Regions from separate parts of the Bacillus sp. AC266 genome, predicted to be linked through region 3. Evidence: riboswitches for the same ligand, from Rfam matches in the RefSeq annotation. Region 3 holds a riboswitch; each other region holds the start of a gene.
What was found. Region 3 has a riboswitch for S-adenosylmethionine ahead of AC0IXC_RS01685 (M20 family metallopeptidase). Riboswitches for the same ligand answer to the same signal wherever they lie in the genome.
Positions count from the first base shown of each region.

Region 1: linked by a shared signal. The riboswitch ahead of AC0IXC_RS26940 (MetQ/NlpA family ABC transporter substrate-binding protein) and the one ahead of AC0IXC_RS01685 (M20 family metallopeptidase) in region 3 are both predicted to bind S-adenosylmethionine.
Region 2: linked by a shared signal. The riboswitch ahead of AC0IXC_RS26985 (ABC transporter permease) and the one ahead of AC0IXC_RS01685 (M20 family metallopeptidase) in region 3 are both predicted to bind S-adenosylmethionine.

Region 1 covers NZ_CEEDEC010000010.1:8,635-19,784, reverse strand. Annotated here, with positions in the region: gene AC0IXC_RS26955 (FAD-binding oxidoreductase) at 1-341, opposite strand, end outside; gene AC0IXC_RS26950 (DUF6612 family protein) at 460-1,224, opposite strand; gene AC0IXC_RS26945 (NAD(P)-dependent alcohol dehydrogenase) at 1,370-2,278, shown strand; SAM riboswitch class I at 2,359-2,472, shown strand; gene AC0IXC_RS26940 (MetQ/NlpA family ABC transporter substrate-binding protein) at 2,558-3,370, shown strand; gene AC0IXC_RS26935 (methionine ABC transporter ATP-binding protein) at 3,383-4,423, shown strand; gene AC0IXC_RS26930 (methionine ABC transporter permease) at 4,398-5,066, shown strand; gene AC0IXC_RS26925 (SDR family oxidoreductase) at 5,115-5,891, opposite strand; gene AC0IXC_RS26920 (DUF5068 domain-containing protein) at 6,392-7,693, shown strand; gene AC0IXC_RS26915 (DoxX family membrane protein) at 7,853-8,359, shown strand; gene AC0IXC_RS26910 (alpha/beta hydrolase family protein) at 8,541-10,505, opposite strand; gene glmS (glutamine--fructose-6-phosphate transaminase (isomerizing)) at 10,925-11,150, opposite strand, start outside.
Region 2 covers NZ_CEEDEC010000010.1:23,439-34,588, forward strand. Annotated here, with positions in the region: gene AC0IXC_RS26970 (multidrug effflux MFS transporter) at 1-1,146, shown strand, start outside; gene AC0IXC_RS26975 (hypothetical protein) at 1,397-1,900, shown strand; gene AC0IXC_RS26980 (DUF3951 domain-containing protein) at 1,919-2,134, opposite strand; SAM riboswitch class I at 2,308-2,413, shown strand; gene AC0IXC_RS26985 (ABC transporter permease) at 2,551-3,468, shown strand; gene AC0IXC_RS26990 (ABC transporter permease) at 3,485-4,489, shown strand; gene AC0IXC_RS26995 (ABC transporter ATP-binding protein) at 4,446-5,456, shown strand; gene AC0IXC_RS27000 (ABC transporter ATP-binding protein) at 5,453-6,226, shown strand; gene AC0IXC_RS27005 (peptide ABC transporter substrate-binding protein) at 6,240-7,850, shown strand; gene AC0IXC_RS27010 (YusW family protein) at 7,875-8,342, opposite strand; gene AC0IXC_RS27015 (helix-turn-helix domain-containing protein) at 8,515-9,414, shown strand; gene AC0IXC_RS27020 (hypothetical protein) at 9,433-9,624, shown strand; gene AC0IXC_RS27025 (hypothetical protein) at 9,611-9,883, shown strand; gene AC0IXC_RS27030 (peptide ABC transporter substrate-binding protein) at 9,929-11,150, opposite strand, start outside.
Region 3 covers NZ_CEEDEC010000001.1:334,611-345,760, reverse strand. Annotated here, with positions in the region: gene AC0IXC_RS01730 (ArsI/CadI family heavy metal resistance metalloenzyme) at 1-92, opposite strand, end outside; gene arsR (arsenical resistance operon transcriptional regulator ArsR) at 153-458, opposite strand; gene AC0IXC_RS01720 (DinB family protein) at 1,003-1,512, opposite strand; gene AC0IXC_RS01715 (helix-turn-helix transcriptional regulator) at 2,204-2,404, opposite strand; gene AC0IXC_RS01710 (DUF3796 domain-containing protein) at 2,394-2,753, opposite strand; gene AC0IXC_RS01705 (alpha/beta fold hydrolase) at 3,034-4,890, opposite strand; gene AC0IXC_RS01700 (TetR/AcrR family transcriptional regulator) at 4,949-5,515, opposite strand; gene AC0IXC_RS01695 (SDR family oxidoreductase) at 5,851-6,615, opposite strand; gene AC0IXC_RS01690 (Lrp/AsnC family transcriptional regulator) at 6,783-7,223, shown strand; gene AC0IXC_RS01685 (M20 family metallopeptidase) at 7,359-8,564, opposite strand; SAM riboswitch class I at 8,653-8,754, opposite strand; gene AC0IXC_RS01680 (AAA domain-containing protein) at 8,830-11,139, opposite strand.

The DNA.
Region 1 (11,150 bases), on a different contig from region 3:
CCGCTTTGCACCCTAATCCTCTTCTTCTCCGGATCGAATTCTAATATTTCATTATATCCTTTCATATCAAGCATCGTACCGTTCGGATAATACGTCTGTCCGCCTTGGCTATGTTGCATACCTGCAATAGAAATCTTCTCTCCAGAAACATTTGCATCTTGCACTAACTGTTTTAATGAACGTTCATCCTCAGCATTTTCAACACGTTTAATTTTCGTTGGAAGCAACTTCCCTACATCACTCATAATAGGATGATCCAGTTGCCCTTTGTATGTATATACAGATGTCGCGAGCAACACTGTATACGCTACAATAACAACTGCTATCTTTCTTTTTTTCAAATGGCACTCTCCTCTTCTAACGTTCTTCCTCTTCATATTGTACCTACTTTCCTACGAAGAAGGTATTAACAAAAAAGAGAGAGACCCTTTATTTTAGGTCCCTCCCTCATCAAGACTGTTACTTTGCTGCTGGCAGCTGTATTGGCTCAAACTTTTCGTACGATGTATATTTTGCATTCGTAATAATGTGTGCCTTATCCTTACCATTACTACTCATAATCATATCTATCTTCGCTGATTCATATTTAAAATCTTTTGTAATGATATATTCTGCATCCACTTCTTCTATCTTTGCGTTTTGTGCTTGTAGCATTTTCTTCTGCGTTTCATCCATGCTAGTTAACATACTTTCTGTTTCTTGCCCTTTTAATGTAAATTTCAGTTTATATTTATCTCCGCTTTTCTCCATCTTCATTTTATCTAAAACTACTGCTGGTACTTCTAACTTATCTATAATATCTTGAGTCGCTTTCATTCCACCAGCGTTTAATTGCTCCTCTGGTACGGTTATAACTTCTCCTGTATTAGGGTTTTTCACCTCACCAGCAACTTTACCATCCACTGTATACACTACAACATCTGTACCAGAAATATTCATTTCAGAACGAGAATTCTTTGTCTTTGGCTCTAATTGCATCTTAGCCTTTAATATATCCATCTCTGTTCCCTCAGCTTTTATCCCTACATCATATGTCATCGTTACATTTTCTTCATTTTTAAAAGCTTCGTTCGTTTTCTTGAAAACATCCTTCGCTGCTAATTCCTTTTCTTTTTGCATGGCTTCTTTTTTCGGTTCATCAGTCTTTGTTGTTTTCTCATTGCTACACCCTACCCCCAGACTGATTGCAAGCACTAAACTTGAAATAAAAATAGTTTTTTTCATAATGTCGCCCCCTTTCTCAAAATAATATCACCTCTTTTCCTACGAAATCTATATAATTTTTAATCTTTATTCGCTATATAGCGACATGTTTAATGAAGGTTTTAAATATGATGTAAATAACAACAACTCATTTCAGGAGGTCATTATGAAGGCGATTATTTGCACACAGTATGGACCACCTAACGTTCTTCAGCTTCAAAATATAGAGAAACCTACACCTAAGAAGAACGAAGTATTAATTAAAATTCACGCAACAAGTGTAACGACTGGAGATTGTAGAATACGCGGCTTTAATAGCCCCCTCTTATTTTGGATTCCTATGCGGATCATATTAGGTTTCAGAAAACCGAGAAAACCTGTACTCGGCGTAGAGTTATCCGGTGAAATCGAAGAAGTAGGAACAGATGTAACTCAATTTAAAAAAGGTGATCCAATTTTTGCATTAACAGAACTAAACCTCGGTGGTTATGCCGAGTACACATGCGTACATGAAAGTGGATTAATAACATTAAAACCTACCAATGTGACGTATGAAGAAGCGGCAGTTATTCCTTTTGGTGGAACTTCAGCATTACATTTCCTGAGAAAGGGCCGTATAAAAAAAGGGCAACAAGTGCTCATATATGGTGCCTCCGGATCAGTAGGAACAGCTGCTGTACAACTTGCTAAATATTTCGGCGCGACCGTTACGGCTGTTTGTAGTAATTCAAATTTTGAACTCGTGCAATCTTTAGGAGCTGATAAAGTAATTGATTATACGAAAGAAGATTTTACTAAGCAAGGCAAATGCTACGATATTATATTTGATGCAGTTGGGAAGTATAAAAAATCCCTTTGTACAAATACATTAACACCCAATGGAAAATATGTATCTGTTAATGGAATGATGGCCAAGGTAAGTAAAGAGGATATGATTCTATTAAAAAAACTAGTCGAAACGGAAAAACTAAAGCCCGTTATTGATAGAACTTACCGATTAGAAGAAATTGCTGAAGCTCATATGTATGTGGAAAAGGGACATAAAAAAGGGAACGTTTCGATTACCTTAAAATAAAATATATTCAGAAAATAATATTGACAATTCTTTTTGTAAGATTTACTATTAGTACCATATTTAAAAACTACATACACATACTCTTATCAAGAGTGGCGGAGGGACTGGCCCGATGATGCCCGGCAACCGAGCTTAGAACGTATAAGCTAAGGTGCTAATTCCTGCAGAACGATTTTCGTTTTGGAAGATAAGAGAGGAACCTATTTCGTCTATTCGGCACCTCTCTTATTTTTGAGAGGTGCTTTTTATTTTGGAACGTATATTAAGGGGGAATTATAGATGAAAAAGGTATTATTAAGTATTGTAAGCGGAGCTGTATTATTGTTAGGTGCGTGTGGTGCTAATTCTGATAAAGAGGTAAAAGCATTAGATGAGAAAAAGATTACTGTCGGTGTAACAGGCGGACCACATGAACAAATTTTTGAAAAGGTAAAAGAAGTGGCAGCAAAAGATGGTCTCGAAATTGATGTAAAGGTATTTAATGATTATGTAGCACCAAACGTATCTTTAGATGAAAAAAGCCTCGATGTAAATAGCTATCAAACTAAATCTTATTTAGACGTATTTAAAGCTGAACGCAACATGAAATTAACTGAAGTATTTTCCACAGTAACATTCCCTATGGGTGTATATTCTAAAAGCTTAAAAGATGTAAAAGAATTAAAAGAGGGCGATGCAATCGCTGTCCCAAATGATCCAACAAATGAGCTTCGTGCTTTAAAGCTATTTGAAAAAGCAGGTGTTTTAAAGGTTGATCCAAAAGCTACAGAAAAAGCGACTGCAAAAGATGTAATTGAAAACCCGAAAAATTTAAAGATTGTTGAATTAGAGGCATCTCAATTACCAACACAACTAAGTGAAGTAAAGGCAGCTGCAATTAATACAAACTTTGCATTAGGTGCAAAATTAAGCCCAGCGAAAGATTCTATTTTCCGCGAAGGAAAAGATTCACCATATGTGAATTGGGTCGTTGTTCGTACTGAAAATAAAGATGATGCTGTTGTTAATAAATTAAAGAAAGCTTATCAATCTAAAGAAGTAAAAGATTTCATTGAGAAAAAATTCGATGGTTCTGTTTTACCGTCTTGGTAGGAGCTGACTATAATGATTGAATTAAAAAATGTCTCCAAAGTATTTACAACAAAAAAAGGGAATGTTGAGGCTCTTAAATCAACTTCCCTTAAAGTAAAAAAGGGCGAAGTATTTGGAATCATCGGATATAGTGGCGCTGGTAAAAGTACATTAATCCGTTGTGTAAATTTATTAGAAAAACCAACGACAGGAGATATCATTGTAAATGAACAAGAGTTAACAACCTTATCGACAAAAGAACTCGCAAAGGCGAGAAAAAAGATCGGCATGATTTTTCAAGGATTCAATTTACTTAAAACCGTTACCGTTTATGAAAATATCGCACTACCCTTACGTCTATCTGGTCTTCCCAAAAATGAAATTGAAAAAAGGGTAGAAAAGTATTTACGCATTGTTGATCTCTTTAATAAAAAAGATGCCTATCCAGGTGAATTATCTGGTGGTCAAAAACAACGTGTAGCGATCGCTCGCGCACTATCTCATGAGCCTGAAGTTTTATTAAGTGATGAAGCAACGAGCGCATTAGATCCGGAAACGACCGATTCTATTCTTGATTTATTATTAAAGATCAACGAAGAAATCGGAATTACGATTTTGCTAATTACACACGAAATGAATGTCATCCAGCGTATTTGTGACCAAGTTGCTGTAATGGAACATGGGGCGGTAGTCGAAAGTGGAACCGTAAAAGATATTTTCACAAACCCACAACATGTAACAACGAAGAAATTTGTAAATAGCGCGTTTGCAGCTAAAATTCCAGAAGATGTACAGAAAGAACTACAAAGCACCGGGGAAATCGTAACACTTTCATTTATAGGAACCGCTTCAGGAGAACCAGCGTTAGCTATCGCTACAAAACGTTTCCACGTATATCCGAATATTTTATCAGGCAATATTACGCAGTTAAAACATGAGGCATATGGGAAACTGACCGTTCATATGCAAGGTGAAAAAAGTGAAGTACACCGTGCCTTATCATTTTTACAAGAACAAGGGATCATCGTAGAAGGAGGTAGAACAGATTATGGGAAACAAGTCCTTTTTGGATGAGTGGGGTAACGTAATATGGGAAGCAACAATTCAAACATTTCAAATGACATCTATTTCACTACTTATCTCTATTCTTATTGCATTACCACTCGGCGTCACACTTGTTTTAACGAGACCTGGTGGACAGCGAGAAAATAAGATTATCTATCCTATTCTTAATACAGTTATTAATATCATTCGTTCTCTTCCATTTATCATTCTATTATTCTTCATTTTACCTTTTACAAAGTTTCTAATGGGAACGTCCATTGGCGTGCAAGGTGTTATCGTACCACTTGTTGTCTTCACAGCCCCTTACATTGCCCGTTTAATGGAAACTGCTTTATTAGAAGTGGATCGCGGTGTCATTGAAGCATATCAAGCAATGGGAGTCTCTACTTTAAAAATCATTTGGCACGTTATGGTTAAAGAAGCTCGCCCGTCTCTCGTACTTGGATTAACAATCGCAACGATCGGCTTAATCGGTGCAACAGCAATGGCTGGACTTGTAGGTGCTGGCGGCCTTGGTGATTTAGCATATCGATTCGGACATTTACGCTACGAACCTGAAGTAATGTATGCAACAGTCTTTATTTTGATTATCCTCGTTCAAGGATTACAGTCTTTAGGGAATGGTGTTGCACGAAGATTGAAGAAAGATTAAAAAGAAGGTATCTCATTGAAATGAGATACCTTCTTTTTAATTATAAAATTATCTCTTAAATCCACCTTCTGAATGAATAACTTGCCCTGTAATCCATTCGGCTTCTTCGCTCACTAAAAACTTAATAAGTCTTGCTGCATCCTTTGGCTCACCAATTCTGCCGAAAGGAAACATCGGTCTTAATCCTTGCTTTATCTCCTCAGTCATCCATCCTGTACTAGTTGGACCTGGATTAATTGCATTCACTGTTATCCCTAAATGGGCCACTTCCGCTGACAACGTACTAGTAAGAGCGTCAATTGCTCCCTTCGTTGTTGCATACGCTAATTCTCCTGCCATAGGTCCTTTAAATTGTCCCGACGTCATATTCACAATTCTACCACCAGATTTCTTATCAAAACCTTGGGCAAATTGACTACTTAACAATGTAGTCGCACGAACATTTACCATGTAGTGCTTATCTAGTTCTTCAGCAGTCAAATTAGAGAAATCATTATTTGTAGAATATGCTGCATTATTAATTAATATATGAGGGTACCCTAATTGTTCAGTAACTTTATTTATAAGCTGATTTGATGCATCATTCTGAGTTAGATCTAACTCCATGCTCGATACTTTGACACCGTTTTGTATCAACTTTTCTTTTAATTGTATTTGTTCATTTTTATCAACGCCCCAAGGCATCTCTTTATCGTATTCTGTCCAATACGTAAAAAATATATCGTATCCAGCCTCTGCTAACTCCGTGCAAATAGCTGCTCCTATACCGTCTAGACGACTAACACCTGTAACAACAGCTACTTTATTTTTCAATTGATTCATCATATACTCCTCCAAGTTTAAAGGACGCATATTTTATATAAGAGATATAAATTTCCCCACATAGGCATCTACCCTTACAAAGGGGATGTACAAGCTAAATATGCAGTCCTTGAATGATTTACAGATAGCTAAATAAACCCTCACTTATGAGAGAAAAATTCATCTATCTAATTTCTAATCATTACAAGTTCGTACACATATCGAGTCTTTGTCCCCTTTCAATATATCTCTATTATTTACTCTAACAAAAAGATTCAATATTTAAAATAGAAAAGATAATCTTCTCTCTCTTTTGGCGGAAAAATATTGTAATTACCTATATAAGCTTTAAATATGTTTCTATTAAAAATAATCATTAAGATATCAAAATAATAAAAACAACCAGAAAAACACTGGTAAATACTGGTTCACTTTCTTATAATAAAACGTGGGGCTAATGTGAGAGATATAAAGGGTCTGATTATACAGACCCAACTGGTTTTAAACAAATAGGGGGAAGAAACATGTCAAAAAAATTACTTTCTTTATTTTCTACACTAATCGTAGCAGCTTTTGTAATAACTGGCTGTGGTCAAAGCGATACGACAAATAAAGAACAAAAAGAAGATGTAACGCAAGAAAACAAAACAGAAAAAACGGATACAACGAAAGAAAATAAACCTGAAGAAAAAAAATCCGAAGATAAAAAAGCTGAAGATAAAAAGCCTGAAAATACAGCTACTAGCTCAAGCGATTACTCTAAGCTGATTTCCTATATGGAAAAAGAAACAGGTGGTAAAACAAAAGTTCTTTTTGAAAATAAGGAACCACAAGTGTATAAAGCTGAAGATGTTTCAGTAACAATGAATGGTTATACATTAGTTGAATTAAATGGATTCCATACAAACTTCGACATTCCGTTTAATCGTCAAACAGAGGGCGGAGTTATTCTTGTGAACTACAGCGTAAAAAATAGTTCAGCTAAAGATATTTATTATATGCCAGCATTGGACATGTCATTTACTGGTGCTCAGAAAGCATATAGTAACTATAGAGATTTAATTCCAACAGAAGATCAGCTACCAACTAAGCTTGCTCCAACGAATGATTACTTAGTAAAAGCAGGAGAAACTATTTCTGGTTATATCGCTTATCCATTCGGAAAAGATGATCTAGCGAAAATTTCAAATCTCTCAACGGTCTCAGTCACAGTCCCAACTGCACAAGCTAATAAAGGAAAATTTGATGCTCCAATCGGAAGTCCTGGAAGCTTTTCATTAAGTTTAAACAAACAAGGTGCTGAAAAGGTTGCAACAGATAACACTTTCTACCAAGATAAAGCTACAGCTAATAACATGGGCGATAAAAAAATGTTAAAAGAGAAATCAAGTATTAATAACAGCCAAGAATTAGGCGCTGTTAATGTTACATTAGACGGATACCAATTCACTCAATTCACACCAAATTCCGTCGAAGCTCCACGCTTTGCAAATTTTAAAAACGGTCTTGTTCTGTTAACAGTAAAATTCAAGCTTGATAACAAAGATGCTCAAGACGTTTCACTATCTCCTATAAGCTCTACATTAAGAGTGAATGATGGTACACAATATACGATTAATGAAGGTATGCTATTAAATTACGACTATAACGCTGCAGTTAAAACTGGAACATCTGGAGAATTGCTGCAAGTATATATTTTAGATCAAGAGCAGTACGAAAAGATTTGGAAAGAAAAAAGCTTTGAGATTGAGTTAGGACCTATGAGAAATAAAGAAGCTAAAGATATTTCACAAGGTAAAAAAGTTAAATTTACATTACCTAAATAAATTACTAAGTATATATTAGAAAAGGCATATAACATATGATTGTTATATGCCTTTTTTATTTTATAAAAACACCATTTTTGTTCACACTTTATCCATTGTGAATTTATTCACAATGGATATATAATAAACATGTAAATACAATACATTGGAGGGATTTCAATGGTTATCAATTTTTTAAGAACTGATAAACGCGCTACTTTCATATTATTATTTTTACGACTTTACATAGGATATGCATGGCTCGCTGCTGGAATAGGAAAAGTTTTTGGACAGTCTTTTGATGCAAGTGGTTTTCTAAAAGGAGCTATCGCTCAAGCATCAGGTGACCACCCTGCAGTACAAGGTTGGTGGGCAGATTTTCTTCAACATTTTGTTCTTCCAAACGCAGACCTATTTAGCTTTTTAGTTCAATGGGGAGAAATTTTAGTAGGTCTAGGTTTGATTTTAGGTGGATTAACAAAAACAGCTGCATTTTTCGGCATCATAATGAACCTTTCATTTTTATTAAGCGGAACTGTTAGTGTAAACCCAAACCTACTTATTTTAACTATGTTCATTTTAGTTGCAGGACATAGTGCTGGACGTATTGGATTAGATGGTTATGTTTTCCCAAAACTTTTCAAAAAAAATAACCGTGAAGCATATAAATTAAGTAAAACTGCATAAGAATAGTTCATCTTTTAAATATAAATAAGGAAAGAGCCTACATTCAGGCTCTTTTCTCATTTACACCAAAATATTTCACAGTTTGCCTTATCCGAAATGTTAAACTCAATCATATATAACCGGATAAATGTGTACGACTTTATTTCAAACACCTAAAAAGCTTAAAGACTAAAACAAGCCATTATAAAACCCTAAAACCTTTCATACTTTCTCCAAGAATATAGTGTGAAAACCACATCAAATTCTGCTTCATAATAGCCACATTAATTCCTGGCTGATCAGAACTATATGCCATTCCTTTAAAAATAATTAATTCTGTATCAACTTCCATATCCCTTAACCCTTGATATAGCTCATATGCATTGGAAGTTGGAATCCTTGCATCCTTTTCGCCATGTTGGATTAAGGTAGGCGTACAGGCTGATTTAATATACGTCATTGGTGATGTTTTCGTATATATCTCTGGATCATTCCATGGAGTATTTCCTAAATACATCCTAATAAAGTAAGGTATATCTGTATTCACATAATGGGTACTCCAGTTAGTAATTCCACCTCCAACTGAAATAGCTTTAAATCTATTACTAAATGTAGAACAGAAAGCTGATATATATCCCCCGTTGCTCCATCCCATAACCCCTACTCTATCTTTATCTGCAATCCCTTGCTCAACTAGTTTATCCACTCCAGATATAACATCATCGTAGTCAGCAATTCCCTGTTTTCTATAGTTGGCTTTTAAGAACTCATTACCATAGCCAGAACTTCCTCTATAGTTTGGCTCTAAAACTATAAAGCCTTTTTCGATAAACTGCTCAATCGGATATTTCTCATTAAAACAGTCTGAGAATATCGGAAAAGATGCCCAAGCCGGACCATCATGGATTACTACTAATAAGGGATATTTTTTGTTGGCATCAAAATCTACTGGGGTTGATAAAACACCCTTTATTTCAAAACCATCACTACTTTGCCATGAGATTATTTCCCTGTTACTTTTCAGCTTCCCTTTAAAAAAGCTATTTTCATCCGTTATTTTTTTATCGTCTAAATAGATTTCAAAGGTTTCATTTGTTATGGCCTTACTATAGGATATATGACGTCCATCCCTTGTTATAGAAGCATCCATTATAAAGCCATCTACTTTTTCACTTAACATTTCCACAGTGCCATCTTCACATAGCAACCCAATGAGATAATTAGTTTTATCCTGCCATCTAATTAAAATCCCCTTATCTGTCCACTGTAATAGCATAACCGTACTATCAAAGTTTGTTAGAGGCTGAATTACCTCTCCAGTATTCATATCATATATCTCTAATGTACTTTCTTGTATATGGTTTCTATAGTACTCCTTCTCCCTTATGCTTGCTGAGTAACATATTTTGCTGCCCTCAGGAGAAAAGCAAACGCTCCCGCCCAACAACTTATCTACATTCATCTTTTGTAGTTCCTCAGCTTCAACATCTAATATGTATAGATCACCATTCATATGATCGTTTAGGCTTGGTGTAGCCATAAATACAACCTTTGTCCCATCATTTGAAATATCAAAGTTATGTATATAAAAATCCTTACCATTCGTTAGTTGATAAACACTGCTAACCTTCCGTTCCCCTTTATCATTTTGTATCCCTTTTTCTATTTCAACGTAGTATAAACAATTATTCCGATGTTCCTTACCTACATGGTGGAAATCTCCATATCGTTCCTTACGCTTCTTTATTTCCTCACATTCTTTTGACTGGGCAACATAATAAAAACCTTTACCAGTAGGCTCCCTTTTGAATGTATTAACTCCTTCCTTCTCATCCGTAATTTGAACCTTACTACCACCATCTATTGACTTAACAAAGATCTGATTTGTATTAGCTCCGTCACCGCCTGGACTAAGGTATGCAATAGTCTTAGAATCTGGAGACCATAATGGATGTGTACTATCTATATCCCCATCTGTTAGTGGGTAACTCTGCTCTTTATCCTTTTCATATATCCATACATAATTTCTATACGTATTGTCTTCCCAGTTAGCTGTCTTCTTTACAAATGCTACATTTTTGCCATCGTCACTTATGTTTGTACCTGATAAGGTTGGTAATGAAATAATCTCTTCTATACTTAGATATGTTTTTTCATTCATTTTCATTAATAAACCCCTTCGTAATGTCTAGTAATCTAATTTGTTCAATAAAGTGAAACTCTAATCAGTGGTTTTTTTCCATCAACGAATATCTGAAATAACAACAGAAAATTCAGTTAAATGAAAGTAATTCCATCCCAAATTCAATAAAACCTCATGTTGTCTGCCGGTTTTTATACTTTTTAAATCCCACTGACCGATCTAATGAGGGATCATCTTGAATTTCAAGACAAGGCTGATAATCTCTCCCACTGCCAGTTCCTTGCCCCTCTTTAATCCACTTATCGATTTTAGATGTTCTTTTTTTTCGACACAAAAATGCCCCTTTAGATAATCATATCCAAAGGGGCAAAGCTTCACAACTTTTTTATAAACGTCGTGACTTTATTTTAAATTTACAATAATCTAGTTACTCTACCAATCTCCTACTCAACAGTAACAGATTTAGCTAAGTTACGTGGCTTATCAACGTCACATTCGCGGTGAAGTGCTGCGTAGTATGAGATAAGTTGGAATGGAATAACTGCTACTAGCGGTGCTAGTGCTTCGTGTACAGCTGGTAATACGAAGCTGTCACCTTCCATTTCTAAGCCTTTCATTGAGATGATACATGGGTTAGCTCCGCGTGCTACTACTTCTTTCACGTTACCA
Region 2 (11,150 bases), on a different contig from region 3:
ATGTATTTGCCTTCTTTACCAAAGTTAACGGATGATTTACAAACGGGTGCATCCCTCGCGCAGCTTACATTAACTGCTTGTCTGCTTGGGCTTTCAGTAGGGCAGTTATTTATTGGTTCAATTAGTGACATTTACGGAAGACGCAAACCTCTTATTATCGCTCTTATTATTTATGTTGCTTCTTCTTTACTTTGTGCTATTGCACCATCTATTTGGAGTTTAGTGCTTTTACGTTTCTTACAAGGTGCTTCAGGATCTGCTGGTATCGTTATATCACGTGCAATGGTACGTGATATGTATTCAGGTTCTGAAATGACGAAGTTTTTCTCATTACTTATGTTAGTAAACGGAGCAGCGCCTATTTTGGCACCGATTATTGGAGGGCAATTATTACAGTTCACATCATGGCGCGGCGTTTTTATCGTTCTTGGAGCAATTAGTGTATTCATGCTAATATCAGCTACTTTCGTATTACGTGAAACATTACCTCCTGAAGAAAGAGAGACAGGTGGATTATCAGGAACGCTTGCAACATACGGAAAGCTTCTGAAAGATCGTTTATTTATGGGGTATGCATTGTCGCAAGGATTAGTAACAGCTGCAATGTTTGCTTATATTTCTGGTTCACCGTTCGTGTTGCAAAATATATACGGGGCATCACCACAACAGTTTAGTTTGTTCTTTGCGATTAACGGTATTGGTATTATTATTGCTAGCCAAGTTACTGGCCGCTTAGCAGGGAAAGTTAATGAGAAAACTTTATTTGTTGCTGGTATTATTATTGCGGCTGTTGGCGGTCTATCATTACTACTTACAATCGTATTAGGAATAGGGCTAATCGGTGTTTTATGCTCGCTATTTCTTGTTGTATCAAGTGTTGGGGTTGTATCAACAACTGGCTTCTCGTTAGCGATGAGAAATCAAAAACAAGCAGCAGGAACAGCATCAGCTTTACTAGGTTTATTACAGTTCATTTCAGGAGCACTTGTTGCACCGCTAGTAGGTATTGGTGGAAGCAATACAGCACTTCCTATGGGGGTTGTTATAGCTCTTTGTGAAATTGGTGCTGTGTTATGTTATCTATTTATGGCCAGAAGAAGTGAGAAGCAGTTTGAACTGCAACAAAGACAAAATTTAGAGGCTTAATTTATAAAAAAGAGCTGATTCAAACATGTGTTGAATCAGCTCTTTTTTCATTTCTTTGAAATAACTTATACAGTGTTGTAAGGTGATGCAAAAGTTATTTGCATAAAGTGACGATACTGTGACAAAAATGTTGGTGTGTATATTAAGATCTCGTCTTAAGTGTAAAAAGTAGGGTGTTCTCGGTATAATAACAAGTGGAGATAAAAGAAACTATAATGAGTAATAGCTGTAGATAAAAGGAGAATAAGAGATGAAGAAGGTTTTCGGTATTGCTATGCTTGGGGGTATGCTCCTTCTAGCGGGATGTGATGGAAATAAAGACACGAAAGAACCGAAAGAAAAGGTAGAGCAATCTACTGAGCAAACAGAAGATATGAAAGTATATAACGAGGTACATGAAAAGTATGATGTGAAGATGAACAAAGAAATTAATAAAGCGTTACAGTTATGGGAAGTGGCAAAAGAAAAGGGCGGTAAGGAAATAACTAGTGCTAAATATAAAGAAGACGTGCGAACGGTAACAACGGGCATGTTAGAAGATATTGATCATATGCGTAAAGAAATTCGTGTGCCGAAGTCGAAAGAGGATGAACATGAACTATATGTTGGTTTCTTAAATGAAGCAGAACAAGCGATGAAAAAATTACAGAAGTTAGCTAAAGAAGAAGATTCATCGTTGATTCGTGATATAGAAGTTAATTTTTCAACAGCATCGACATACTATAAACGTTTTCAAACAGAGGCGAAAAAATAACCTTGCGCATGCGCAAGGTTATTTTTTCTTTTTAACATCTCCGTCTTCATCCTCGGATACTAATACCTTCTGTTCTTCGTGAAATTCTGAAATTGTTTGGCCAGTAATATTATCGAATGGAGTGTAAAAAGAAGTGATGCTTTTCTTTTTAATGAAGAGTTTATAGAAGCCAATGATGAAGAGTATGACGATTGTTAATGGCAATCCTATAGTAGCCAGAAGTAGTGGATCCATCTTATAACTCCTTTAATACAATTTCTTTTTATTATAAGCGAAAGATTGTAATTTCAATAACTAATATAATAGAAAACTGATTTTTCTAAATATATCCAATTTGATTGACTTTTCATTTTTTCAGAATTATAATTCGAAATATACAATTTGAACCAAATAATAATATAGCAATTTACTTATCCAGAGAGGTAGAGGGACTGGCCCTATGACACCTCAGCAGCGGGTTCTGTAACAGGAACACCGTGCTAATTCCAGCAAGCAAGTCTTGAAAGATAAGTGATGGGCCTTCGTTTATTAAGCCTTGATCTTATTTTTTAAGATCAAGGCTTTTTGTGTTTTAAGAAGTAGAGAAGGAGTAATGGCAACAAATATGTCAATAAAACAAAGTAAATTCATTTGTTTAGGGGGTTATTGAAGTGTATGTTATTAAAAAACTATCGGTTATGGTATTCACGCTATGGGTCATTACGACAGTAACATTTTTAATTATGCATATTATTCCAGGTGATCCGTTTTCATCAGATGCGAAAATCTTTCCTGAAGAAGTAATACAAAACATGAGAGCGAAGTATCACCTTGATGAACCGTTATGGAATCAGTATGTTGCTTATTTGGATGGGGTAGTTCATTTTGATTTTGGCGAATCTGTTCAATCGACAGGTCAAGGTGTATCGGAAATTATAACAACTGGTTTTGGACCATCGGCAATTATTGGTTTACAAGCACTTGTTATTTCATTGTTAGTCGGAATTGCCGCAGGTACATTTGCCGCGCTATATCATGGGAAAGTGATTGATTATAGTGTGAGCTTGCTTGCGATTCTCGGTATTTCTATTCCTAGTTTTATTTTAGCACCACTATTTATACAAGTATTCGCCATACAATTTGAATTACTACCAGTGGCGTCTTGGGGAACATTTGAGCATACTGTATTACCCTCCTTCGCATTAGCGTTAGGACCAATCGCAGTTATTACAAGATTTGTTCGCTCTAATATGATTGAAGTGTTGCAGAGTGATTATATTAAGCTAGCGAGAGCGAAAGGTATACCAATTAAGAAAATCATTATAAGACATGCTCTTCGAAATGCGATTGTTCCGGTACTTACATTTGTTGGCCCATTAATGGCTGGACTTTTAACAGGGACTTTCGTTATTGAAAAAATCTTTTCAATTCCTGGTTTAGGAAAATATTTTGTAGACAGTATTTTCAACCGAGATTATCCGGTGATTATGGGAACAACCATTTTCTATAGTGCGCTATTAATTGTATGTATTTTTATTACAGATATCATTCATCGTATTGTTGATCCGCGCATTCGTTCTATTACGTAAGGAGGGTGATGTTTAAATGGGGGCTTATGAAATTAATGACCAGTTATTAACGAATGAAGAGAAAAAAGAATTAACGATAAATAAAGATCAGCAAACGATTAGCCGGAAAAAGGAAGTGTTTCGCAAGTTTATATCAAACCCTATAGCAGTTTTAGGGGCAGTGACGTTATTACTAATTATTGTTTTCTCGCTTATTGGCGAAAGTTTAACACCATTTACTGCGAGTGAACAAGTAAAAGAAGCAACTAATTTACCGCCTAGTAGTGAGCATTGGTTCGGAACAGACGATTTAGGGAGAGATATTTGGGCGCGTACTTGGGCTGGTGGGAAAATTTCATTAACAGTTGGATTGGTAGCAGCAGCTCTTGATATAGGGCTTGGTGTACTTATCGGTGGCTTTAGTGGATATGTGAGAGGACGTAATCGTCTTGGAACGTTAATTGATGAGTGGATTATAAGAGGGATTGAAGTGTTATACGGTATCCCATATTTACTGATTGTTATTTTACTATTAATCATTATGAAACCAGGACTTTTTACAATTATTATAGCTCTTGCGTTAACGGGATGGATTGGCATGGCACGTCTCATTCGGGCGCAAGTACTTTCATTGAAACAAAGAGAATTTGTTATTGCAGCAGAGCGATTAGGTACATCTCATATGAAAATTATATATGGGCATTTAATTCCAAACTTAACGGGGATTATTATCGTCAATTTATCATTTACAATTCCAGCAGCTATTTTCTCAGAATCATTTTTAAGTTTTATCGGACTTGGAGTACAATCACCAGCAGCGAGCTGGGGCACGATGACAAACGATGCACTCGGGACATTACTAAGCGGAGAGTGGTGGCAACTTTTCTTCCCGGCAATCATGATTGCATTCATCATGTTCGCATTTAATGCGATTGGTGATGGTTTGCAAGATGCGATTGATCCGAAAATCGTAAAACGTAATCGAAAGGAGAAAAAACATGGCACAAATCTTATCTTTAGAAAACGTAACGTTGGCCGTTGAAAAAGAGAATAGTAAGCGAGCAATTGTGAAGCATGTTTCCTTTTCTATTAACGAAGGTGAAATAGTTGCACTTGTCGGAGAAAGTGGTTCAGGGAAAAGTGTTACAGCACAATCAATTATCGGCTTAAATCAAGAATCGATTCATATTGATGATGGAAATATATCTTTCCAATCAAAGGAATTAACGGATTTACAAGAATCAGAATGGAATCAAATTCGCGGGAAAGATATTTCCTTTATCTTTCAAGACCCGCTTTCATCTTTAAATCCGACGATGAAGGTTGGAAGACAAATTACAGAAGTAATTGCGCAGCATGAAAAGAAATCGAAAAAAGAGGCAAAAGAAATTGCAATTAACTTACTAAATGATTTAGGGATACATGAAGCAGAGAAACGCTTTGAACAATACCCGTATCAGTTGAGCGGAGGTATGAGGCAGCGTATTTGTTTAGCAATTGCATTTGCTTGTCACCCGAAGCTCGTTATTGCAGATGAACCTACAACAGCATTAGATGTAACGATTCAAAAGCAAATTATGGAGTTGTTAAAAGAAAGAAAGGAAAAACAAAATACGAGTATTTTATTAATTACACATGATTTGGCACTTGTACGTGAAGTAGCTGACCGAGTAGTAGTTATGTACGGGGGACGTGTTGTTGAAAAAGGAACGATACAAGAAGTAATTGACTCACCTAAGCACCCTTACACAAAAAGTTTATTGCAAGCAATTCCGAATATGGATGATTCAGAAAAGGTACTTAGAGCAATTGAGGGAACAACACCTTCAATTGAAACGTTAAATAGTTTTGGATGCCCGTTTGTGAATCGTTGTCCTGTAGCGATAAAAGAATGTATTCATCGATTCCCAGAGAGAACAACATATTCTGAGGAGCATAGTTCACATTGCTGGCAGCATATTCTGGAGCATAATAAAGCGAAATCAAAAGAGAGGGTGAATGCCTCATGACGACAGATTTAATTACTGTAAAGCAAGTAACGAAAACGTATGGAAGTAAAAATAAAGAAATCGCAGCGTTAAAAGGTATATCACTTTCTATCCCAAAAGGAACAACGCTTGGCATTATTGGAGAAAGTGGTTCTGGAAAGACAACACTTGGTAAGCTCATAGCTGGGATCGAGCGTCCAACGTCTGGTGAAATTGATTATAACGGTCAAGTTGTTCACAAGCTGAAGTCAGCTCATAAGCGGGATTTCTTGCAGAAAGTACAGTTCATTTTTCAAGATTCCACAGCTGCATTAAATCCGCGCTGGAAAGTACGCGATATTGTAACAGAAGGCTATATTTCATTCGGTTTAGGCGATAAAGGATTGAAAGATAAAGTCGCAGGTGATGCACTAGAGCGTGTTGGATTAGATAGACGATATATTGATCGCTATCCACACGAATTTAGCGGAGGACAACGTCAACGTATTGCCATTGCAAGAGCGCTATTATGTGAGCCAGAAGTATTAATCCTTGATGAACCAATTTCAGCATTAGATGTTTCACTGCAAATCCAAATTGTACATTTACTGCAAAAGATTCAAAAGGAACAAGGCTATACATATTTATTTATCGCGCATGATTTACCGATGGTTCACTATTTATGTGAAAAAGTGGCTGTCTTATACAAAGGAGAACTTGTTGAATTTGGATATACGGACGAAGTATTCCGTAATCCACAACATTCTTATACAAAAACATTATTAGCATCAACACCAAAAATTTCAGGTTAAAGGAGAATGTAGGATGAAGAAGTTTTTATTATTTGTCATTATGACTGTTTTAGCAATAACTTCTGTCGCTTGTGGTAAGAAAGAGACGCAAAAGGCGAGTGCTGGTAAGGGAGAAGGGGATCGATTAGTAACGAATATTAGCAGTGATCCGTATACCCTTGATTCTGCTATTGCGACAGATAGCACGTCAGGTTATGTAATTGGACAGTTGTTTTCAAGTTTATATACGCAAGATAGTGATGGGAAATATCAAAATGAATTGGCAGAGAAAGAAGAAGTAAATGCGGATGGAACTGAATATACAATTCATTTAAAGAAAGATATTAAATGGTCAGATGGCTCTTCTATTACAGCAAATGATTTTGAGTTCGCATGGAAGCGATTATTAAACCCGAAAACAGGTTCTATGAATGCGACAGAAATGTACTTTATTAAAGGAGCAGAGGCATATAATACTGGAAAAGGTGAAGAAGGACAAGTTGGTATTCAAGTCGTTGATCCTCAAACATTAAAGGTAACACTCGAGCACCCAGTTGCTTCTATTAAACAAAAATTAGCAAGTTCATTATTTATTCCATTATCTAAAAAATCAATTGATGATAATAATAAATTAAAAACAGATCCAAAAGAGTTAATTACGAACGGACCATTCACGTTAAAAGAATGGAAGCATAACCAAGCAATTACAGTACAAAAAAATAAAGAATACTATGATAAAAAGGTAACATTAAAAGAAATTGAGTTTCGTATTATTCCAGACTCTAAAACAGCGTATCAATTATTTAAATCAAAAGAATTAGATTTACTAAGTGGTTTACCACAAGAGATGATTGAGAAAGAAAAAGAAAATAAAGAATATAAACGTGTTGCAGGATTTTCATCTTATATTTATTCGTTTAACGTAGAAAAAGAGCCGTTTACAAATGCAAAAGTACGTAAGGCATTTTCATTAGCGGTTGATCGTAAGTTTATCGTTGAAAAACTGTATAAAAATAATGCACAAGAAGCATATGCTTTTGTTCCAGAAGGGGCAAAAACACAAGGTGGTCGTGATTTCCGTAAAGAAAAAGGCGATTACGTAAAATTTGATTCAGCAGAAGCGAAAAAATTATTAGAAGAGGGCATGAAAGAGCAAGGTTGGTCTACATTACCTGAAGTAACATTAAAATTCACTACAGATACACAACATAAAAAAGTAGCAGAAGCAATGCAAGAAATGTTTAAGAAAAATCTTGGTGTAGATATTAAATTAGAAAATAAAGAGTGGAAGAGTTACATTGACACATATAAGCAAAGTGATTTCCAATTAGCTTATATGGGATGGGGCGGCTCTCTATTGGATCCGATTACTAAACTAGATTTATATGCAGGTGATGGTCCAAACAACTATGCAAAATGGCATAATAAAGAATTTGATGCTTTAGTAAAAGAGGCAAAAGTTGAACAAAACGAAGATAAGCGTTTTGACTTATTGCATAAAGCAGAAGACATTATGTTTGATGAAACACCATTAATCCCAATTATTTTCCCAAGCTCTTCATATTTACAAAAATCATCAGTATCTGGCGTCCAATTCATTATCGGTTCTAGTCCAGAACTAAGATACGTAAAAATTAAAAAATAAAGAAGTAGGCAACCGCCTACTTCTTTATTTTATTTCTCTTTTATATTCTTTTTTCGTTCCATCAGAGAAGACAACTTCTAAATCGAATTTTTGGTAGTCTTTATCAAGTTTGAATACATTGACTACTTGATCAATTACTTCTTGATCTGGTGTGTTTTTATCGAATTTTAATTCTTGTAGAAGAGGGCTTAATTTTGTAATAGCCTCGTCGCCTGTGAACTTTACATCTGTTTTATGGTCTTCAATCTTTGCTTCCATTTTCTTGTCCGCTGCTACATTTTTATAATCAGCTTCGTAGTCTTTCTTCGTATCTTGATAGTCTGCCTTTAAATCAAATTCATTAAAGTTTAGTTTTAAATCTGCAGGAGCCTCATTTTTTGCTTCTTCAGTCGTTTTCTTATTAGAAGTTGTATCTTCTTTTGCAGGAGCTTTACATCCTGTTAATGCAGGTACTAGCATAAGAGCTAATAAAATTGATAGTAAAATTCTCATTATAAATTCCTCCTTATGTAACTTCTTTCTATACAAGTTTTTCCTAATTTTGTGTAATTATGTATGTGTTGAAAATAAATTATTTACTTATAGCTTTAAGAATTAATCCGCAATTTAAATCAAAAATGATTTGTATGTATATGGTAAATTGAAGTTGTAAGGAGGTACTGAAATGCATGAAGAATATAAAGAGATGATAAAAAAAGCAATCGAATATATAGAGAATCATTTACATGAAGAGCTTACAACAGAAAGAGTGGCATTTCACGGGGCAGTATCGATGTACCATTTTCATCGTATTTTTCAAAGTTATATTGGGATGAGTGTAACGGATTATGTTCGTAAGAGAAGATTAACTCATGCTGCACAGGCTTTAGTATCGACTGAAAGAGCAGTCATTGATATTGCAGTGCAAAATGGCTTTTCCTCACAAGAGGCATTTACTAGAGCTTTTAAAAGAATGTTTCAATTACCACCAAAAAAATATCGGAAATATTTCCAGTCATTTTATATAGAAAGAGAGGGCGTTTTAATGGAAAAAGGTATACCGAAAGGATGGGTATTAAGTGGAAGTCATCCTGCTGAATATGAGATGGGTTTAGATTACGAAGTTGTTCATCAAGGAAAAGTATCTGCATATATAAAAGGAAAAGAGAACGTTACACACGGAGGGTTTTCAACATTAATGCAAATGTTCCGAGCGGATAAATATGTAGGTAAGAGGTTGCGTTTAACAGCATTTATTAAGAGTGAAAATGTAAAAGACTGGGCAGGATTGTGGATGCGAGTAGACGGAAAAGATACAGAGCCTATTGCTATGGATAACATGCAAAATCGTCCAATTAAAAATACGAATAACTGGCAATCATACTCGGTTGTACTAGATATAAAAGAAGAAGCACTTGGTATTGCATTTGGTGTTTTATTATCAGGAGAAGGCTGTATCTGGCTAGATAGTATTCGTTTTGATGAAGTGGATGAAAAAATTCCTTCAACAGATTTGGCAGAAAACTTTTATGAAACACTCCTAGAAGAGCCGGTGAATCTGCAATTTGAAGAAATAGAAAATTAAAAAGTAAGGAGAAAAGATATGCTCAAATATGTGAAATTGATAAGTATTAGTTTAGTAGTATCATCGTGTATTATGGGAATCAACTATTTAATTAGTTATCTTTGGTCAGGGCATATACCTTCTTTGACGTGGAGAACATATTTGATATTTATGGTTATATTTATGATGAGTTTTGGTTCAATACAAAAAGAGAGCTATGAAGAGAGTTGATAATCGTCCTTTTAGTCTTCTTAGTATTAATACATATGTATTTATCACTGCATTGGAAAAACAGGTTTGCCGTTCGGGATTATTTCCCGCAACATATGCAGCGAATGGCTATTACACAATAATATTTGGCGGAGTTAATTTAGTGGAAAATATTATTTCATTATTACTTATTATACTAGTTACACAATTGGTAGCGGGAATCACTATAGGTATAAAAGTGATAGTAAAGAGGGGAAGTTCTGTAGTTAAAGAAGCATAAAGTAAAAAAGTATCCTTCGTGGGATACCTTTTTTACTAGTGTTTATTATTTTGCAACTTCTGTCCACTTGTAGTTAAATTCACCGCCGAAGTCAGTTGTTACAAGTCCTTTAATGAAAGAGCGTTGTAAGTAAGAGCGACCTTGTTGGTATAAAGGAGCGACAGCACCATCTTGTAATAAGATTTTTTCAGCTTGCTTCATTGCTTCCCAGCGACCTTTTTCATCACCAGCTAAATCAGTTTTTACTTTACGAATAAGCTCGTCGTACTCTTTGTTAGAGTATTTATCGAAGTTATAAGCACTATCTGTTGTGAATAGATCTAAGAATGTAATAGGATCCGCGAAGTCAGGGCCCCAGCCATCGATTCCAATTTCGTAATCACCACTTAATAGTAGTTTTAACTGTTGTTTACGTGGTTGAGGTTTTAAATTCACTGTTAATCCATCTAGATTCTTTTCTAATTCACCTTTTAAATATTCGCCAGTTTTCTTAGCTAAAGCATTATCGCTTGTTAATAGTTCAATTGTTACTTTGTCAGTACCAAGTTCTTGTTTCGCTTTTTTCCAGTTTTCTTTTGCAGATTTCACATCATCTTTGACTAGATTTCCATTCTCTTTACGGAAGTCATTACCGTCTGGACTTTTTGCGAATTTCGCAGGAACCATTCCTTCTGCTGGGATTGCACCGTTATTTAAAATTGTTTCTACGTACGCTTTTTTATTCATTGCTTCGTTAATAGCGAGGCGTGCATGTTGATTTTTTAATACTGCATTTTTCTGATTTAGTCGTAAGAATTGGATACCGACTTCAGCGCGTTCCTTGAAGTTGGAATCGTTCTTATACTTATCAACAAACTCCGCAGTTAAAGCAACACGATCAATTTGTCCTGAATCATATAAGTTAACTTCTGTAGATTTATCTTTAACGACATTGAAGTTGATTTCTTCTAGTTTTACAGTTTTAGCATCCCAATAGTTAGGGTTCTTCTTCAATTGGAAGCTTTGTTCATGTTTCCAGTTATCTAATGTGAAAGCACCATTGTAAATTAAATGATTTGTTTCTAAAGCGTATTTATCGCCTTGAGATTTTAAATACTCTTCATTGATTGGTAAGAATGTTGCAAATGTCGTTAAGCTTAAGAAGTAGGGAACAGGGCGGTCTAGTTGTACTTCTAAAGTTTTATCGTCAAGAGCTTTAACGCCTAATTGATCGATTGCTACTTCTTTTTGGTTTATTTGTTTCGCATTTTTTATATCAAAGAATAAG
Region 3 (11,150 bases):
ACCTTAACTGGTGACACACCAAATACCTTTTCGTAAAATTGAATAGACTTCTCTAAATCCGTAACATTTATACCAACGTGAACATATCTCATAGCTTATTCCTCCTCTATATATGTAATTAATCAATTTTTTTTGATTAATAGTGCGAAATTTTAACAGCAGCTACCTTTACCTGTTTTTCTAAAAATACAGCACAATTCTTCTGATAATAAATTATTTACTTCCGCATCATTTAAATCATAATAACTCCACGTACCTTTTGTTTCTTTTACAATTAAACCTGCATCTAATAAAATTTTTAAATGATAGGACAACTTAGATTGCGTCATTTCAAAAACCTCTGTTAGATCACACACACAAGTCTGTCCCCGCTGGCAAAGTTCATACATAATCTCTAAACGCTTCTGATCCGCTAATGCTTTGAATTTTTTCTCATAGAGCTGAAAATCTTGCGCCACTGTAGTTCACTCTCCCTTCATCAACTTTTTTTGATATTTATAGTATATACGCTGTTTAGTTCTTTATGCAACTTATTAATCAATTTTTTTTGATTAAAATAACTCAACTTCCTCTCATCATATCCATGCCACCATTAAAAAAGGTCATAGCCTTTCCAAAAATGAAAAACTACGTTTCTTTTTACAACTTAATAGTTACAATATTTCCGAGGAACGGAGTCTCTATAACTGTTTTAAATTTTAATTTGACCATTATAGAGTAGTGCCCCATCACCATCAAGCTAAGAAAAACAAATACCCCCAAATGAAAAAAATCGATATAACGCTTCGGCAAATAAAGATAACTCTTGTTTTTGGTGCATATTCATAAAAAGCACGTCACCTGTTCTCATTAACATAAGAGAATAGTAATGTGCTTTTAATTTCAAAAATAGTCTAAATCCTTAAGTTGATGGTTGTAGGGCGGGACCCCAATAAGAACGGTATCTAATATCTAAGGTTGTATGAGAGGTGTTAGTTCCATTCCAAAGGCCTCAGCCGACGATTAACTCAAGTACCGATTTCGGATGACCCCCATGTGATGAAGTTCGTGTCCTGCGATGCCGTATGCGAGGGCGCGCACCGTAATGCTTAGGTCGTTGGCTGTGCCCTTGCGGGTCCACGCCTCCACCGGTAGCCCACGCAGCAATGTGATCGTTGATTGCCGTACGGCCCGGTAGTCTTCGGCCAATTGCTCGGTTGTCCAACTTCCGAAAGGAGGCATGAACAATTCCTGATCAAAACCAGTCAGAGGCGTCTGGTCCCCTCTTGCGAACCGGAGCAGGCGGTAGGTCATGACGCGTTCCGAATCTGCAATGTGGCCCACGACTTCTTTCAGCGTCCATTTTCCTTCCGCATACCGATACGCGTACTGGCTTTCGGTCAACGATGCCAGGAGCTCGGTCATTTGCTTTTCCTGGGCGAGCAGAATGTCGATGATGTTACCGTCCGGCACCAAACGGATATATTCGCCGGAGTTCCCGGCGTATTCTTCTTCTGACGGTCTTTGATTCATGCGTAGTCACCTCTTATATGTAGATATAGAAAATTATAGCACTCGTCTATGTCTAATAAATTCGCGAAATGATAGAACTCTCCTTCTAATAATTGAGGATAAGCAACTATTTAGTTTGTCGGTCGCCACACTATCCTGATTCGTTAGCACAATAAGCAATGTTAATCAATAATGCATAAAGTGAAACTTTAATCAGTGGGGGTTTTCTTCATCCCCCACTGATTATTAGTTGAACCAATCGGACTTTTATGGGCAGTTGATCCCCCACCTAACTTCTTTGCTTTCGCTGAATTTTGAGGTGGGGGTCTTACTGCCCATTAAAGCGGGATAAAAATTATCTGTTATACAATATTTCGAAGTTATTAATATATATAGGTAACACCTTCTTTTTTAAATTTAAAAATGAATTTTCAATTATATTTTGAAATGAACCGGAGTAAAACACACTAGTCTAACTACTTTTTTATACAAGATTTTATGCAAAAAAGAATAGCGAAGATCCCTAGAATCTCCACTATATCAATGATGTATAAAATCTTGTATAAGTGATAAATAGACATAGAGACAAAAAATTTAGTGAAAACCAGGATTCTATGAAAAACTTGCTACCGATAATGAGACGTTATGTTAACCGAGCATGAATAGAATATTCATCATTTTCCCTCTTATATTCACTTGTACTAGAATTAAACTAGTCTTCAAACCAAAATAACACTTCAATAGGTGCTTTCAAAACCTTCGCAATATCATAAGTAAGTTTGAATGAAGGATTATATTTTCCATTTTCGAGATTGCCAATTGTTTCTCTTCTGACACCAACTTCATTGGCTAAATCTTCTTGAGACATACTTAGCTTTACCCTATATTCTTTCATTCGAGTTTTAAGTGGCATCTTGCATCCCTTTCTTTTCTCTACGCTCAAATATTTCTAAATTAATTATGAATGTACCTAAAGGTATGAAAAACGAAAATATAACAAAGAACCGAATTACATGTAGATTTTCAAGAATAAAAACACTTAAGAGTAGTATACTACCTAATACTAGTGCTATGAAAAAGGCTCTTGTAGCTGCAAGGCGGACATGTAGCATAAAAAGCTCATCTGGTACGACTTTTGCATATGCGAAGAAGAAAAAGAAACCGAAAAAATAAGATGCCCATGAAATATTACCTAAAAATGAGAACGGACCTAAAAAACCCAAAAAACCGAGAAATCCTAAATAAGCTAATTTATTTTTCATATAAACCTCCTGTGTGATATATTTCGCTCTTTATGATATAAATATATCACATTAACTTGGAAATAAATAGAATTTAAAACGGTACATCTTTGTTTCAAATTAATACTTTTAACTTCCGCTTTCGAGAATTATGTACTACCTTGTAACAAAATGCTCATTTTTTCGTTTTAAGGTATTTGCGTTTCTTAGTCTGATAGTGATGGAGTGGGACCCCAAACAGTACGATTTTATTTCAAAGACACAACGATCTTACTACACACTGTTTATTTATCCCACACTCTCATCTGCTAGTATTACTATTTTTTATTACTAATGTTGCCGTTTCACTCGGATGGCTAAGAGGAAAATGATGGCCATATGGAACAAAATCAACCTTACCAAGATGCGATGGAGCAGAATAGCCTCTGTCACAATCCCCCCAAATAATGTGAAGATTATACTTTGTTACTTCATTGAAATCACCTTGATCGTTTTTCAGTAGTAAACTGTTAAGCTGAACCGTAGTATTTAAAATTCTAGGAGAAGTAAAACTGTTACTTATTTTTTCGATATAATGTTCAGGGATGCTCTCCATACTTTCAAACAAACCATTACTTAATAAATAGCGCCCTATCAAATTAGTAGTTGCCAATTTTAATGTCCATTTGTTCATAAATTGGGGGACATTTAGCAATTTAGCATTTTTTTTAGCAACAGGTGGCTGAAGTAAAGTGATTGAATACTTCTTATCTATGTACTCTTGTACCAATGCTTCCAGAAGAATAAACGCACCGAATGAATGGCCAATTAGATGTGCACCATTAGTAGCTTTCTCCAATAACTTTTTCACTACATTCAAATAGATATCTAGAAGATTTTTCTCTTGTTTAAAAGGAGAACGTCCCAAACCTGGAAGATCCAAGATCCATACAGGTTGACCAGTTTTTTCATGAAGTTCTTGTGCTAAAGGAAATAAATCCTCTCCATCACTCAATAAACCATGTAATAAAATAAACGGTTTACCCTCTCCTTGTAATTGGTAAAGGGTAGTGTTATCACATAATGTTCGTTTAAATAAATGATTATGCTGGCCATTTTGATGCATCATTCGATAATCCAAATCAGCTACTACGGCAGGGAAAAATTTCATTACACTCGTCTTCTTAAACCAATCTCCTCCCATAATTTTTTTCGCTGAAACATTTGAAAATTTTCGTTTTGTAATAAAATTCAGTCCATCCGAAGGGATTTTTGTTATTTTACTTACTCCACTATTCATAATTGCTTTCATAAGTGGCATTGGGACAGAGATTTTTGGTGCCCTCATATTCATACTTTCCGACATAATACTTAATAATTCAGCAATGTTCTGATCGTGCTGTTTGTCTTCAACAAGTGTATATGTTTGAATAATCGGTTGTTCCAATCTGAAAACCTGCACAATAAACTTCGCAAGCTCATCGTTTGAAATAAGTGGTAACCTATATCCCTTACCTCCAGGAATCACTGGCATGAGACCTCTTCGCATACTCATCACAAGCAAACCTAATCCTGCTATCTGCTCTGTACTCCCTGTTTTACTACTACCGACTACAGTTGGCGGATTAATTACAGAAAGCGGATAACCTACTGCTGATGCCTGGTGACGGATATAAAGATCTGCTAAAAATTTTGTTCTCTCATATGGATTTTTTATTTTCAAATAATTGTTTCCTTCTTTAAACACATCAATTGCAATCTTGCTATTTTTATCATCAAAGGGACTCATATAACCTACAACATGAATAAATTGTTGCAAGCCCTTCAATTGATGAATGCTTTTAGCTAATTCACTAATGTGTTTGGCGCCATTTAAAAATACGGAAGCTGCCTCTTTACTTGTCGCTTGAATATCCATGGGGCCTCCTGCGTGAATAATCACATCCGTTTTCAATACCCTCTCCTTATCTTCAGCACTTAGACCTAAATCTATTTTCGTCAAATCACCTTCAATAAAGTGCATAAATGCCTTTTTTAAGATGCCTCTTTCTTGAAAAATGCGTATTGCTTTACTTTTCGACCTTACTAAAAGAAGAATTTTAACATCCTCTTTGGCTAATTCTTTTACTAATTGCTTTCCAATAAAGCCTGTTCCACCAGTTAAAAATACTGTTCTCATATAAAATCTCCTTTTTAGTACTAATTAGTACTAATTTGATGTAAAAAAAATGCTTCTTTTATCGAAGCAATTTTAAAAAATGATCTGCTGTTTTCGTAATTACAGTTGCATCCTTCAATGTTTCTGAAATAAATAACGCTCCTTCAAGATTTGTAATAAAAAGTGATGCAACCTCATCAATATTAATCGTGTTTCTGAATTCTCCATTCTCTACCCCTTGTTTAAGTAATAGAGAAACTTTCTTTTGTAATCCTGTAAAAAAAAGACCTATTTTTTCTTTTATTTGCGTGGCCTGTTTAGGACTTTGAATATAAAGAGTAATAAATGGACAGCTCCCCTTATACTCTCTCGACTGAACTCCTTGTGATAATTGCTTTAAAAACAGTTGGATGCGATCTTCAACTAAAAATTGGTTCTGAGAAAGTACGTCATCAATTGCAGATTGATACATTTCAATCCAATAATCAACGACCCCTTCTAATAATACTTCCTTATTAGAAAAGTGATAATACACATTAGACTTTGAAACTTTGCTTACACGTACTAATTCATCCATACTTGTATAAGCAAACCCTTTTTCTAAAAATAATGTTGCAGCTACTTCAATCACACGTTTTTGATTCATTAATTTTACCTTTTTCATAACTAGAACTATATAGTACTAATTTAAATGTTGCAAGGATTTATTTTAATTTAGAAAAAAGTTTGATTAAAAAAGTTCCACTAACATTGATTTTACTGCAAAAAAATCTTATTTTGAATAAAGTGGAACTGAACCCCGAAATTGTTAATTCACTATCGTCTAATAGGGGTCACCATACATACCCATCAACTTAAGAAAAAGAAATGCCCTCAAAACGAAAAAATGAGCGGCTTCTCAAAATAGCTATCTGTAGAGAAAGAAAATTTTAATTTAGGGGGATATGAAAATATTAGCTTGATGTGTATGAAGTAGTGCCCCTATAAACAAAATCCTCCAGAAACATCTAAAATTTGCCCTGTTACCCAGCGGCTATCCGAAGAAGCAAGGAATGCTACTACATCTGCAATATCTTCAACTTGCCCTATTCGTCCGAACACAGATGAATTCGTAGCAAAATTTCGTATTTCCGAATTATCTAGCAATTTCGCATTTATATCTGTCTTCGTATATCCAGGCATAATTGTATTCACTGTTATACCTCTTTCTCCAAGATGTTTAGCTAGAGGAAGTGTCATCGTATTTAGTGCACCTTTACTTAAACCGTATGCAATGGACCCTGTAAAACCGATTCGTACTTCGGCCGATGAAATGTTAATAATGCGCCCTTCTGCTCGTAGTAATGGTAATGTTTGCTGAATTAAGAAGAACGGTGCTTTAATATTTACGGCCATAATTTCATCAAAAACTTCTTCTGTCGTATTTTCAATTGTTCCTTGTGTACCTATCCCTGCATTGTTTACTAAAATATCAATCTCTGATGTACCAACTCTTATTTGTAATTCATTCTTCAATTGTTCTACTATCTTTTTGACACCATCAATTGAATTGAAATCCGCTTCAATTAAGAATGCCTTTCCTCCATTAGATTCAATCTCACTAATTGTTTCATCTGCAGCTGCTTTATTTCGGCCATAGTGAATTGCAACTAATGCACCGTCGTTTGCCAATCTCATCGCAATCGCACGACCAATACCGCGACTCGCCCCTGTTACTAACGCTACTTTCCCATCAAGATTCTTCATTTTTTCCACCCTTCCTAAATTTTCGTTTATTAAATCCTATACTTATATTTTTAAGCAAATACTAATAATTTTAAATATAGATTTATAGGTAATTTAGTTCCTTTACTTATGATATTATAGTTATAATTTACGATTTACTTTAGAAAATAAAAAAGGGGGGCTATCCAATGCAAAACACAGTAAAACTAGATGAAATTGACCATAAAATTATGAACTTGTTGTATGAAAATGCGAGAATTTCTGTTTCAGAAATAGGACGTATTATATCCATGACGCAGCCTGCTGTAAAAGAGCGCATTAACAAACTTGAAGATCAAGGCGTTATAGCTGCATACCGAACGAAATTTGAGCCTTCTAAAATTAATAAGAACATTCAAGCATTCATCATGTTTAAAACGAGTCAATGCTCTGATTTCATCCAATTTTGTAATGCCGCTCCCGAAGTAACTGATTTATATCGAATTAACGGGGAGTTTAATTATATGATGAAGGTCATGAGCGATTCGATGGATTCTCTCGCTACATTTTTAGACTCCTTAATGCAATTTGGATTATCGTCTCCTTTAATTGTTTTAAAGAGTGAGTTTGAGGAGAAATTGTCGTTCTGATAAGAGGGTACTAAGATAAAGATACCGAGTGTATGTGGAAAAATTCTTATATAATGAAAAAAGAACCAGCCATAGGCTGGTTCTTTTTTCATTCAATTTCCTACTAGAAAATCCAGAGATACGTCTCCTTCTCACCTACCCCTGATTCCTCTGCTCCTCCCTAAACTCCTCCTTCACCTTTTCTAACAAACCTTCTTCTGTAATTAATCGATACGCCGTATTTGCTAGTGCTTTTGCGGATGTAATTAGCGCTTTATCTCCTAATTCTGAACGTGCTGCTTCTCTAAATTCATTCGTATGCGCAATTAAATCATCTGGACCGATTTTAATGTACGGATGAATTGTCGGTACAACTTGGCTTACATTTCCTGCATCTGTTGAGCCAATTCCTACTCTTTCTTTACGGTTTACCTCTTCACCTAGTAGTTCTAACTCTTCGGCTACGACGTCATTAAATGTTTTTGTTACGAGTAGTTCATCGATTTCATTTTGGAATTGATGAATTTTTACTTTTGTGCCTGTTGCTAACGCTGCCCCTTGTGCAATATTTCTTACTTTTTCTGTTACTTCCGCACATCTTTTTCTCGTTGCTGCGCGGATGAAGAACCTTGCTGCGCCGTAGTCAGGAATAATATTAGGTGCTTTTCCGCCCTCAGTAATAACACCATGAATTCTCACATCTGACGGAAGTTGTTGGCGAAGTGCATTAATACCGTTATAAAGCTGGATAATCGCATCTAATGCGTTAATTCCTTCTTCTGGTGAGGCCGCTGCATGAGCTGTTTTTCCGTAAAAATGAAAATCAAGTGGATCGACCGCTAGTGATGGACTCGTTGGAGCTGTTTTTCCGCTCGGATGAATCATAAGCGCCGCATCAACATCTTTAAATAAGCCAGCTTTCACATAACTCGATTTTGCGCTACCATTTGGCCCGCCCTCTTCTGCTGGTGTTCCGAACACGACAACTTCTCCCCCGATTTCCTCAAGCGTTTCTGATAACGCGATCGCTGCTGCAACGCTAATTGTGCCAATTAAATTGTGACCACATGCATGACCGAGTCCTGGTAAAGCGTCATACTCGGCTAAAAATGCGATAACTGGTCCTTGTTTCCCGGAACTTTTTCGTGCGATGAACCCTGTTTCATGACCAGCTATATTGTGCTGCAACTGAAATCCTGCGCTTCCTAACAACAAACTTAACGTTCTTGATGCGTAAAATTCTTGGTTACCAATCTCCGGATTCGCATGAATATTATGACTTGTTTCTATGTACTTTTCCTTATTTCTTTCTATACTCTCTTCAATTGTTTTTCTTTGTGACGTTACTCCTGTCGCTCCCATTTTTCTTCCTCCTTTTATTTTCACGTAAAAAAGCCTCTTTCTAAAAGATAGAAAGAGGCTTCTGTATATACAGTCAAAATGAGCTTCTTTCTTATCTTTCAAGTTACCTTGCTGGAATTGGCACAGTATTCATAAAGAATCCGCTGCCGAGGTGTCATAGGGCCAGTCCCTCAACCTCTCGTGATAAGAATTTTCATAAAATTGTATTAAATTATTTTCATTCTAAGTTCATTCCAGGCAAAAGTCAAGGAATTCCTATCTGAATTTACCGAATATCTAAAAACCCTTTTAATACGCCAATTGTTTCAGGTGCTTGTAATCTTGCACATACGTACGGAAATTCCATACTACCTTCAAACATCATTTGAGATGTAAGAGGTGCTCCTGCCCAAAAGATTTCATCATCGATTACGATAAACGGGAATGCTTTATTTTGTCTTTGTAACTTTACATTTTTTAACGGAACTGGTCCATCACTATACACTGTTATTTGCGCATTTGTACGCATTAACGCTTGCCAGACTCGCTTATCCACTTGCTTTGTACTTGGAAGTGAAATAATAATTTTTTGTTTTGCGGCTAAAATATCTTTCAATAACCCTTTCGGCTCTTCAAGATTCATTTCCATAAACCAGCGTAAACGTTTCGAAATTTTCCGCTCCCACAATTGTCTTGATGTCGTGCGATCATATACATCTCCGTGACGTTCTATATGAGCTGTTAATTGTGATAACGCTTGTTTTCTCGAAAGGTTTTTACGCATATAATGGCAATCTGATAATTGAATGAACTTCCCTCTCGCCCTTGTCACTGCAACGTTGACGAGGCGATGATTTTTATGGTCAAAGAATAACACGCCAGGTCGTTCTTGCGGATAACTATCCACTGTATCAAAAATCATCATATCTTTTTCAGAACCTTGAAACTTATGAACCGTCGCCGCTAAAACTGGTATGTTTTGATATTTCGTTCTCTGCAACATTTCTCTAATGCACGTTGATAAAAAGCGGGACTGTGCCCTGTAAGGCGTAACTACACCGATAGATTGAACACCGTCTAACAATCCAATTAACATCATTTGCATCGCTACTAAACCAGACATAATATTAAAACGAGAACCGGAAGCTGCGTCTTTTAAAGAAAAGGCTCCCATTAAGCTCGTATCAAATAAAACACTCGCCTCATTTGCGAACGGTTGCAGTTTCGCAAGTTCTTTACGCTCTGAAACAGATGGATGATCGTACACTCTATTTTTATAAATAAATGAATTCGTAAACTTCGATATATCCGTATGCATACGTCTTTGCTCCTGCAGCATAAAAAGGTTCGGATGTGCTTCTGATTTATTTACAGAATCAACAATCCCTGCATGATAAAACATATCTTCACCGAGCCATTTTCGAACGAGTTCATGGTTCGCCATCGCAATCGGAGGTAACTGTAAAAAGTCACCACAAACGACAATACGTTTCCCAAGTGAAGCAGCTAATGCGATTTGCGGAACATAAGCCATACTTACTTCATCTACGACAACTAAATCAAATGTACGCTCATAAATAAGTGAATCAATTGCACATTTCGATAAAGTTGCGCCGATTACTTTCGCGTTTTCAATGTATTCTTTTTCTACTTCTTTAATTTTCGCTTTTTGCTTTCGAAGATCACTTTCAATCTCTTGTATACGCTTCTTATCAGCAGAAGTCGCTTTATATGATAAAATCTTTTCACGAAGATCTTGTCGTGTCTCTTCTAAATAGAGTCTTTCTTCTCCCCAAGATCCATTCGTCGTTTCAACTAACTTCGATGCAAGTAACGTTTCATGATTTCGTATATGTTCATGTTGACTATAACCGTAACGAACAATTTCTCCAGGCGTCCATTTCTTCTTCTTCTCAATTTGCTTCGTTACTTCACTCATTAATACGTCTACTGCCGCATTACTATGAGCTAACACAAGTACCGATTTTCCTTTTTGATAATGAGCAGAAATAATACGCGATAAATTGTAAGACTTCCCTGTTCCCGGTGGTCCCCACACGTACGTTGTTGGATTGTAAAAAGAACGATACGCCAATTCATTTTTCGTATTTTTCATCTTTTCAATATGTTTCGGACTGCTCGTCCCATCAACAAGACGCTTTATACGATTACGTTTCAGCTTATCTTTATGAGCTTCTTTCAATCTCTCTTGTAGTTGCTCTAACAATTGCCACGGTTCACTGTATAAAACAGCTTCTCGTATTTCACCTTGTATATAATCATTTAATTTCAGTTCTATTTCTAATCCATGTACAGATAATACTTCTCCTGTCGCTTCCTCACCATCAAACTCAATTCGAATTGGTGAACCTTCAGGTAAGCTTACTTCCGAAATAAGCTGAAATACGTATACTGTACTTTCATAATCTGTATATAAAAAACGACCGTTAATGATAGAGATTTTACTACCACCTATCGTTTTCCAATGTTTAATTTCATATGCTAATGCATAATGCCACTCTTTCATTGTTTCCGATAATGAAGGAGTTTGAGTAGTTGTATTCATCGTATAATCTCCTTCCTTCTCCCCAAACATACTTTCTCACT